DNA from 3 places in the Companilactobacillus halodurans genome. Region 3 is predicted to be linked to each of the others. Evidence: predicted binding sites of a transcription regulator. Region 3 holds the regulator's gene; each other region holds the start of a gene.

Region 1 (3,277 bases), on a different contig from region 3:
TGATCCCCACGGATAATTTTGAAAAGTTATTTCCTCCAGAAGATCAACTTTATTCAAGAAGGTTGAACATCCAACATAGAATAATCTATTCAATCGATGACAAAACGCGAACGGTCCATTTCTATTCTGCTTGATACTATTACGAGTAAAAACAACTAAATAAAAAGTATAATAATAACCTCAAATTGAGCTCTAATTGTTCAATTTGGGGTTATTTTAGAGTACTGGTTTATTTACATATTTTTTGCAAGTAACCAGCATAAGCAAGATAAAATTCAGTTGGTACTATTAAATTATAACTTTTTCAAGCCTTTACGTTGTTCTTCGTCAATCATATGCGTATATAAACTAGTTGCTCCTGTACTATTTTGTCCCAATTGTGTAGCAACTAATTGTTCATTTTTAGTGGCTAAATAGAGTTTTGAAGCTAATGTATGGCGCAATTTATGTGGCGTGATACGTACTTTAAAGGCTGCTGAATATTTAGCGACCATTTTTTCCATCGTGTTAGCTTGCATACGTGATGCTTTGCCTCGATAAACGGTTAAAAAGAGGGCACGTTCACCAGATGTTGGATGGTACAATTCTGTCCTTTTTGAAAAGTAGTTTTCAATATAAGGCAATGTCCAAGGTGCAATCTGGACGATATCTTTTTGACCACCTTTGCGAATAACGCCAATCGTACCTGTTTTTAAATTCAATTGTCGAACGTCAGCATTTGCTGCTTCAGAAACTCGTAAACCACTGCCTAATAGCAGAGCATTGATTGCTAAATCACGGATTTTATCACGTAAAAAGTAGCGTTTCTGCGTTGGTGTTAATTTTTCTTCATATTTTTCATTGATAAAGGCCAAGTATTTATGATCTGTGTCACCAAGCATCAATTTTGTTTTCAAATTTGCTGCTCTGGTAGCAAAGGTCTCATTAGTTCTTACTAAAGCAATCTTATGCATGACATTTCGATCAAAATAGGCTTCACCGTTTTCATCTTCGGTATCTTCTGTTAAATATTTAAAAAGTGACGAGAGGGCATTTAATGAACGATTAATGGTGGGGTGAGTACGACTTCCTCCAGAACCAGCTTCCTTAATTTGATTGAGGAGGGCAGATTTATATAATTCTACAGTCTCTTTTTTTAAATGCTCTAATAACGATAACGGAATGTCGGCTTGTCGGGGGACAGAAGTGATTCCTTCACTAATTAGCCAGTTGAAGAAACGACGAAACTCGGTTAAATATTGATATAAAGTTGCAGGTGAAAGAGGGACGGTTGATTTAGCTTGATAGTATTCTTTAACGAACCAGGGTGCTTGTGATAATTCATTTTCAATTAATTTTAAATAATGTTGCTTGTCCATAATCAAAATCTCCAAACGTACGTTCTTGTTAGTTAATATGATACCGAGATATAAATGTTCTTGCAACTGTTTATATTACTTTCTTTAAAATACTAGTTTTAATGAAAGTACTCATTAACAACTCAGTGAGGAGATACACCTTACCGTTTAAATCAACTAATCATATATTGCGTGTAAATCTATTTTTTAAAGTAAATGGTACAATTTGAGCATCATTTCAGTAAACTTCGTTAAAATATTGGTCAAATTGGCTTTAAATCAGCGTTTTTGGCTAATTGAAGGATTTTGAATCGTCAGCAAATAAACATAAATATTTAAAACAAATAAATCAATTCACTTAAAAAGTCTATAAATGCTGATTTAACAGTATTTATAGACTTTTAACAGACTTAATTATGAATAATATATGATTTAATTTAACTAAATAATTCAATTATAGCTATCTTAAATTCATTCTCCAAAGTTCATAACTTAGACGTTAATTCTATGGACGACTTCATTAAATAAATGGATAGTTCTTCGTCAAAATTAATCTGACAACGCCTAATTCTTGGAGACATTTCGATTGACGGTGTCTAAATTTTATTTGCTAACTTAAAAAGTCCCAATTAAATATTTAAGTCTTCATGTATAAGTCTTTATGTAATAGACATAATATATTTATTATAAATTAATGTAAATTCAGCGACAGGGTAATTTTTAACCTAGTTAAATCATTGATACTTATCTAAGGTTACATAATATGTATTATATGAAGTTAACTATTTTCTTTAGATTTAACCAGTTTCCTCAAATACTTCAAAACATCATCTTTATATGAGTATTTTTTTATTACCGAATTTAATGCATCATTGTTGTGCGTAAATGCTTTACCATCTGTAAAGATTTTTTTATACAAATCAAAAAATGGCAAATCATTTTCTTGAGCAAATTCTAATTCAGCATCTATTGAATAATTTACTTTACGAAAATCAATTCCACCATAACCAGTACTGTCCAAAGTTAAAATCGTGTACTGAGCGCGTCTGTCAGCACTGAATTTACTCCATGCTGTGTATGGTTGTCCAACTGAGCCTGGATTGATAACTAATTGATCTTTTCTGCTAGTTCTGAATACTTGATGATGTGTATGGCCATATATCGCAATATCATGATTTTTCTTAAATAAAAGTTGATCAAAGTTTTGCTGTTTCTCATATGGTAAAAGTTCATGACCAAAGTCTTTATCTGGATAATTATGTGATAACAAAATATTGAGATTATTCAGTGTAAATTCTTCAGAGATTGGCCATTGCTTCATTTGTCGCAAATACTTATTATCAATATGATTAAAAATGTATTTGAGCAATTCAACAATGTATGTGGTTTGTGGTTCATTAAAGTATTGTTTGCTGATAGCTAAGACATCTTCAAACAAAAAATCGTCCCAATTTCCGCGAATAAAATGAGTCGTATTGACTGAATTTAAGAGTTCAAGGATTGAATTGGTGCCAGGTCCTGGCATTAATAAATCGCCTAGAAACCAGTATTCGGTAACTTTTTGCTTTTTTGCATCCTTAATGACTTGGTCAAGGGCGTTATAGTTTCCATGAATGTCTGAAATTAGTGCTATTTTTTTCATTTTTTGCCCCTTTTTGTTTGGTTGTGTTTTTTTTGATAATGTTTTCGTAAAACATTTAATTTTATTTATTTTTTCAAATAAATAACTTATTGCATTTGATGACTATTGCTGATTTATCGACCTATCTTGTTTGAAATCATATTTTGGGGTTTTATTTTAATAGACGTATTCGTAAAGCATTTATTATATCCATCTTCCCAATAAAAAAAGCAGCATCGTTAAATTTATGTTTTCGATGCTCCTATTATTTTACGCTTCTTTTTAAGAATTCTGGCTAACCTTTTGGAATTCCTTAATT
Region 2 (3,277 bases), on a different contig from region 3:
CGGACCTTTTTTAATTCCGTTTGAAAATCAGCACTGGCTTTAGTTTTGATTTTTCGCGCCATTTTTAGTAATCCTGCAATTTTTTCATCGGAAACTTCGGCAGAATACATATCACGCGAACGACTGACCAAATTGTGAACTTCATCGATCAAAAAGAAATTGTCGGTATCTTTTTCAATGAAGAATCGTTGTAAATAAACTAGTGGATCAAAGAGATAATTGTAATCGCAAATAATCACATCGCAAAAAAGCGAGGCATCCAGCGAAAATTCAAAAGGATCAACGGTATGCTTACGTGCATACTTTTCTATTACCTCACGCGTAATGGCGTCAACATTAGTTAACATATCTGCTAAAGCCGGTTTCAAGCGGTCATAATAACCAATCATATAAGGATTTTCTTCCGGTGGCACATCTTCTTCAGGAAAGCGAATCTTGTCTTTAGCTGTTAAAGTAATGCTCTTTAGTTTTAAACCTTTACTTGCCATCAACTTAATTGATTCTTCAGCAACTTGGCGCGTACTTTGTTTAGCTGTTAAATAAAATAATCGCTGAACGCGTTCTTCACCCATTGCCTTGATGGCTGGAAACAAAGTTGAAATCGTCTTTCCGGTTCCAGTCGGTGCTTCAACAAATAATCGCTTTTTTAAATAAATTGTCTTATAAACAGCTGCTGCTAGTTCATGTTGACCAGTTCTAAATTTTGGAAAAGGAAACTTTAATTCTTTGATAGAATCGTTTCTAGTTTTGCGTAATTTAGCTCGAAGAACTAACCAATATTCATATTCGTCAATCAAACTTTGGAAAAATTTTGTTAAATCTGTACGCTCAAAAATTTGATCCTGGCTAGTAATTTCTTGATTACGAACTTGAAAATAAGTTAATCGCAAAGTAACATGGTCAAATTCTGGATGTTCTTGTAAAAGGATGTATCCATAAACTTTGACCTGTCCCCAATAAAGTTCCAAGGTATTGTCGCTTAAATCATCAAACGCTTGGTCGGAGGTTTTAATTTCTTCAATCGTCAATTTATCTTTGGTTGCTTCTATTCCATCTGCTCGACCAGAAATTATGTAATCAGTATCGTTCATGGAAACGTCAGTTTTTAAGTAGACTTCACTTTCGTAATCGCTATTTTTAGAACGTGACTTCTGAAGCTTTCGATGAATCCGTGCTCCATTTAAAGCGGTATTTTGACTATTCTTAGTTTCGTTCAAATCGCCGCTGCGTAACACAAATTCAACTAACTGACGAATTCCAATTTTGGCCGACATGACTTACCTCCATAAATTACTAAGTAACATTGTAAAACATGTGTTCGAGTTTGTCTTTGAAAATTTTATCTGTGCTTTTACACAAAAAATTATATAATTATATTCACTTATGACATTTTGGGGGAAAATGACCGTATGCATAAAACTAAACAGGTACTTATTGATTCGTTAAACAAGGTTTTATTACAAAAGCAAATTGACAAAGTAACAGTAAAAGATATCGTTTCAGAATGCGATTTAACACGTCAGACTTTTTACAATTATTTTTCAGATATTTACGAACTTGTTGAATACAGTGCCTGTTCTAATGCAAAAAGAATTCTTCAACGTTCATCTGATTATGAACACTGGCAAGATGCTTTTTACGACATTATGATTAAATTAAGAGATAATCAAATTATTGTGGAAAATGTTTATAAATCTATTTATCGTGATTTAATGGGGAAATATATTTATAAAGTCATTTACAATCATATTATTCAAATTGTCGAAAATTTAGCAGAAAACTTAGTTGTTAAACAAAAATACAAAGATTTTATTGCTCATTTTTATACTCTATCCTTCATCGCTGTCATTTATGAATGGATAAGAAATGACATGAATGCCGATCCCAGAGAAATCGTTGATCAAATCGGTGTTTTAGTTCAAGGTGATTTTCAAAAAGCTTTACAAAGATATGCACAATAGTTCTTTTGATTCTAAATTATTATCGTTATTAAACTTTTTAGGCAAGAAAAGCTCTCTTAATTGGATTATTCCAACTAAGAGAGCTTTTCTTTTTTCATAACGCCGTTTTATTGGCGATTACGATAATCTTTCACATTTTCAAAACGATCTAAGGCTTCAAGTTTATTTTGCTTCTTTAATTCAGCTGCGTAAGATCGATCAAGTTTTGGATCAACCTCATTAGTCCCAGGAACAAAATGGATTTCCTCAGTACCAGCATCAACTGCCGTTTTGTAATACCATTCTTTGAACTTCAAATAACTCATCGTATCTTCCAAATCATTAATTTGACGTTGCAAATCAACTTCATGGTCTTTCAATAATTGATAGCGAGTCTCTAAAGTACTATCGCCTAATAACCGTAAATCAATAAACTTAGAAATATCTGCCACCGAAACGCCAGCATTTTTTAAACAAATAATTGTTCTCATCAAATGAATGTCATTATCAGTAAATTCACGCCGACCAATATCATTTCGTTTAACAAATGGCAGAATCCCAGATTTATCGTAATAACGAATCGTATCGATTGTAACGCCTAATTTTTTTGAAACTTGTCCAATACTATAACTCATTACTATCTCCTAAATGATTATTTATCATCAGTAGATAATGAAATATCCTTACGACTCTTCATCTCATCAATGATACCCGATAAATTGCTCAAGCCACCTTCATAGGCAAATTCACCTAATGGCAAGTGCTTAGGAACAACTTCATTTTGACTGACTTGGTCAAAGATAACTTTAGCAATCAACTTTGGATCTCCAGGTGCATCTGTAACTGAATCAGACACTGATGTAATTGAATCGCTGAATTGTTGATAATCCTTAATCTTAGTTGCAGTCTTTTCAGAAGATCTACCAGACCAATTAGTTCTGGCACCACTTGGTTCAACGTTCATGACTTGAATGCCTAAGTCTTTAACTTCTTGGCGCAAAGTATCAGCATAACCTTCAACGGCATACTTAGTAGCACTGTAAAAGCCAGTTGTTGGAATAGTCGTTAATGCAAGTGCTGATGATAAGTTAACGATCACACCTGATTTCTGAGCACGCATGATTGGCAAAACTGCTTTAGTCACGTTAGCTAACCCAAAGACATTGACATCGAACATGTATTTAACTTCATCCATATCGCTTTCTTCAATGGTTGAAAAGTAACCTAAACCAGCATTATTAACTAAAACATCGATTTGACCAAACTTATCTTTAATTTGGTCAACAGCCTTATTAATAGCTGTTTTATCTGTAACATCTAAAATAACTTTTAATATT
Region 3 (3,277 bases):
ACAATGCTATGCCTTATGCAGGAGTTGAAAAGTTGGTCAGCTTTTTAGGAAAATTTGAAAAAGATTATTGGGGGAAACACTAATGTATCAAGTTAAAACTTTTAATGCGATTGCCAAAAGTGGTTTAGAAATTTTTACAGATGATTTTCAAATCAATCAAACAGATAATCCTGATGCTTATTTGATTCGTTCGGTTAACTTATTGAATCAAAATTTGCCTCAGAACTTAAAAGCCATTGTTAGAGCTGGTGCTGGAGTTAACAATGTTCCTTTGAAACAAGCAACTAAAAAAGGAATAGCTGTTTTTAATACACCAGGCAGCAATGCAAATGCAGTTAAAGAATTGGTGATTTCCTTGATGATTGCTACCACTAGAAATCTTTTTTCAGCAAATGAATATTCAATAGCCCATGCTCAAGCGGATATTTCACAAAGAACCGAAAAAGATAAGACCAAATTCAACGGCAGTGAATTGGCTGCAAAAAAGTTAGCTGTGATTGGTCTGGGTCATGTTGGATCATTGGTGGCAAATGCAGCCATGCAATTAGGAATGAAGGTCATTGGTTTTGATCCTTATTTATCTACTAATGGAGCCTGGCGAATTGATAATAAAGTTAGGCGAGTCGATTCGATAAAAAAAGCTGTTCAAAATGCTGATTTTGTGACTGTTCACGTACCCAAAAATGATGCAACAATCGATTTAATTGGGACTAAAGAAATCGATGAAATGAAGGAAAATGTCATTTTATTTAATTATTCAAGATTAGGGATAATTAATAATAAAGCAGTTGTAAAAGCACTTCGTCATCAAAAAATCAGTCATTACTGTACTGATTTTGGAGAACCTTTGATTGCAGGAAATTCTTCGATTACAATCACGCCTCATATTGGAGGTTCAACAATTGAAGCTGAATCTAATGGTGCCACTCAAGGAGCAAAAACGGTAATGGATTATTTGGAATCAGGGGATACTAAACATTGCGTCAACTTGCCGAATCTTGAAGTTCCATTTGAAACAGAATTTAGAATTACGGTGATTCATCAAAATATTCCTAATATGGTTGGTCAGATCAGTACCCAAATCGCCAATAAAAAAATCAATATAGAGAATATGAGTAATGCAGCAAAAGGAGAAATTGCTTATACGATTGTTGATGTTGACAATTTAAAAACAAATGATATCGACGAATTGAAAAATGCTTTAGAGTCGGTTACAGAAGTTTATCGTGTTCGTATAATTAAGCATCAGTAAAAAATACGAAAAAAAAGATTGCTAACTTTTCAATCAGCAATCTTTTGATAGTTTTAAAAAATTTGTGAACGGTATAAGCCAACAACTTTGCCGAGAATTTCAACATTATCCAAAATGATTGGATCCATGGTATCATTTTCTGGTTGAAGGCGATAATGACCGTGTTCTTGATAAAATCTCTTACATGTTGCTTCGATGTCTTCAGTCATTGCAATAATGATTTCGCCGTTATTGGCAAAATTTTGCTCATGGACGATGACGTGATCGCCATCGTAAATTCCAGCATTGATCATACTTTCACCGTGAATCTCAAGCATGAACAATTCGCCAGAATCACGATTCAAGTCAGGTGGAATTGGGAAATAACCGTCAGGGTTTCTTTCAGCGGTAATTGGTTGACCAGCGGCAACAGCACCCAAGATAGGGATTTGTTTTGACTTGATTCCAATAGAGTTTAGACCGGCACCAGTTAACTCGATTGCTCGAGGCTTGGTAGGGTCACGTTGAATGAATCCTTTTTTTTCAAGACGAGATAGGTGACCATGAACCGTTGATGTTGAAGATAAATCTACGGCTTCGCAAATCTCTCTTACAGTTGGCGGATATCCATGTTCATCTAAATAATCATAAATGCATTGTAAAATTTTTGACTGTTTAGAGCCTTCAGCTTTTGACATTAGAACACCTCATTGTTAATATCTTAAATAGATTGTATCAAAATTTGAATACAAGTTCAAACAAGTGTTCGATGTAATGAGGAGAGACAAAGTTATGAACGAACAAGATGAGTTGTTAAAGAAGATTAACGAACTAGCTCACAAGGCTAAAGCTGGTACTATTACTAAAGAAGAAGAGGACCAACAAGCTCAATTGCGTAAGGAATACCTCAAGAATTTCCGTGCAAGTTTTAAGTCTCGATTAGAAATGTTGAGAGTTTATAATAAAGAGGGGGAAGAAGTTACTCCGGAAAAAGTTCGCGAAATTCAACGCAAAAAGGGATTACGTGACGATTAAGGCTTTCAATTAGGGAGTTTTTTTTGTAATATTAATAGATGTATGGAAAGGGTGAAACATAAATGGGAACAACTATAGTCGTTGGTATTTTAGCTCTATTGGTTGGTTTAGTTGGTGGTTTCTTCGCTGCCAGATGGTACATGAAGAAATACTTCCAAGATAACCCACCAATCAGTGCGGATATGATTAAGCAAATGATGGCTCAAATGGGACAAAAACCATCACAGAAGAAACTTAATCAATTGATGAGTACCATGAAGAATTCACAAAAGAAGAACAAGTAAGATATTATTTAGGATAATAGTTTTTGATTATTTTCTTAAATTGAAAAGGACTTAAAAATCGTATAACGATTTTTAAGTCCTTTTTTTTTTTGCATAAATCAGGAGAATATCTTTATATTAAATCATTAATTAATTCCGAACTTTAAACTGTATTATTTAAATTAAATTACAAATGAAACCGATAAGTACGAATAATTATTAAAAATAAAAGTATAAAATTCGTATTTACCGTTGAAACCTAACGCATATCTTGGTAAACTTTGAATACCAAAGCAAGAAAGGTGGAATTTTTAATGAGTGATGTCGCAATCGTAATGGGCTCGATTTCTGATTTAAAAGTTATGCAAAACACGATCGATGTCTTGGATGAGTTGGGTGTAAGTCACCAAACCAAAGTTATTTCAGCACATCGAATGCCTCAAGAAATGTTAGATTTTGCAAAAAAAGCTGTGGATGATTTCCAGGTAATTATTGCTGGTGCTGGTGGGGCAGCGCATTTGCCGGGGATGATTGCTTCTTCGACAGTCTTACCTGTAATTGGAGTTCCGGTTCCTTCTAAATATTTAAAAGGAATGGATTCATTATTATCAATTGTTCAAATGCCAGCTGGAGTTCCAGTAGCAACAGTTTCGATTGGTGAGGCAGGGGCGAAGAATGCCGCGATTCTTGCTACAAAAATTTGTGCTTTGAAAAATGAAGCTTATCAAAAATCCTTAGTTGATTATCA

The links. Region 3 encodes LexA, which represses DNA repair genes until DNA is damaged. Its sites were predicted from a motif close to CNAACANNTGTTNG; they were not measured.
Region 1: a site for LexA is predicted at 1,371-1,384, ahead of xerS (tyrosine recombinase XerS). Genes of this name have one in related genera too.
Region 2: a site for LexA is predicted at 1,308-1,321, ahead of FHL05_RS05465 (ATP-dependent DNA helicase). Genes of this name have one in related genera too.

Annotation. Positions count from the first base shown of each region.
Region 1 is NZ_VDFO01000052.1:9,322-12,598, reverse strand. Features, by position in the region: gene xerS (tyrosine recombinase XerS) at 294-1,358, opposite strand; gene FHL05_RS11385 (metallophosphoesterase family protein) at 2,116-2,979, opposite strand; gene recQ (DNA helicase RecQ) at 3,241-3,277, opposite strand, start outside.
Region 2 is NZ_VDFO01000016.1:29,404-32,680, forward strand. Features, by position in the region: gene FHL05_RS05465 (ATP-dependent DNA helicase) at 1-1,274, opposite strand, end outside; gene FHL05_RS05470 (TetR/AcrR family transcriptional regulator) at 1,410-1,961, shown strand; gene FHL05_RS05475 (MerR family transcriptional regulator) at 2,069-2,575, opposite strand; gene FHL05_RS05480 (SDR family NAD(P)-dependent oxidoreductase) at 2,593-3,277, opposite strand, start outside.
Region 3 is NZ_VDFO01000008.1:14,728-18,004, reverse strand. Features, by position in the region: gene serC (3-phosphoserine/phosphohydroxythreonine transaminase) at 1-83, shown strand, start outside; gene FHL05_RS02955 (3-phosphoglycerate dehydrogenase family protein) at 83-1,252, shown strand; gene lexA (transcriptional repressor LexA) at 1,306-1,929, opposite strand; gene FHL05_RS02945 (DUF896 domain-containing protein) at 2,024-2,266, shown strand; gene FHL05_RS02940 (YneF family protein) at 2,329-2,550, shown strand; gene purE (5-(carboxyamino)imidazole ribonucleotide mutase) at 2,844-3,277, shown strand, end outside.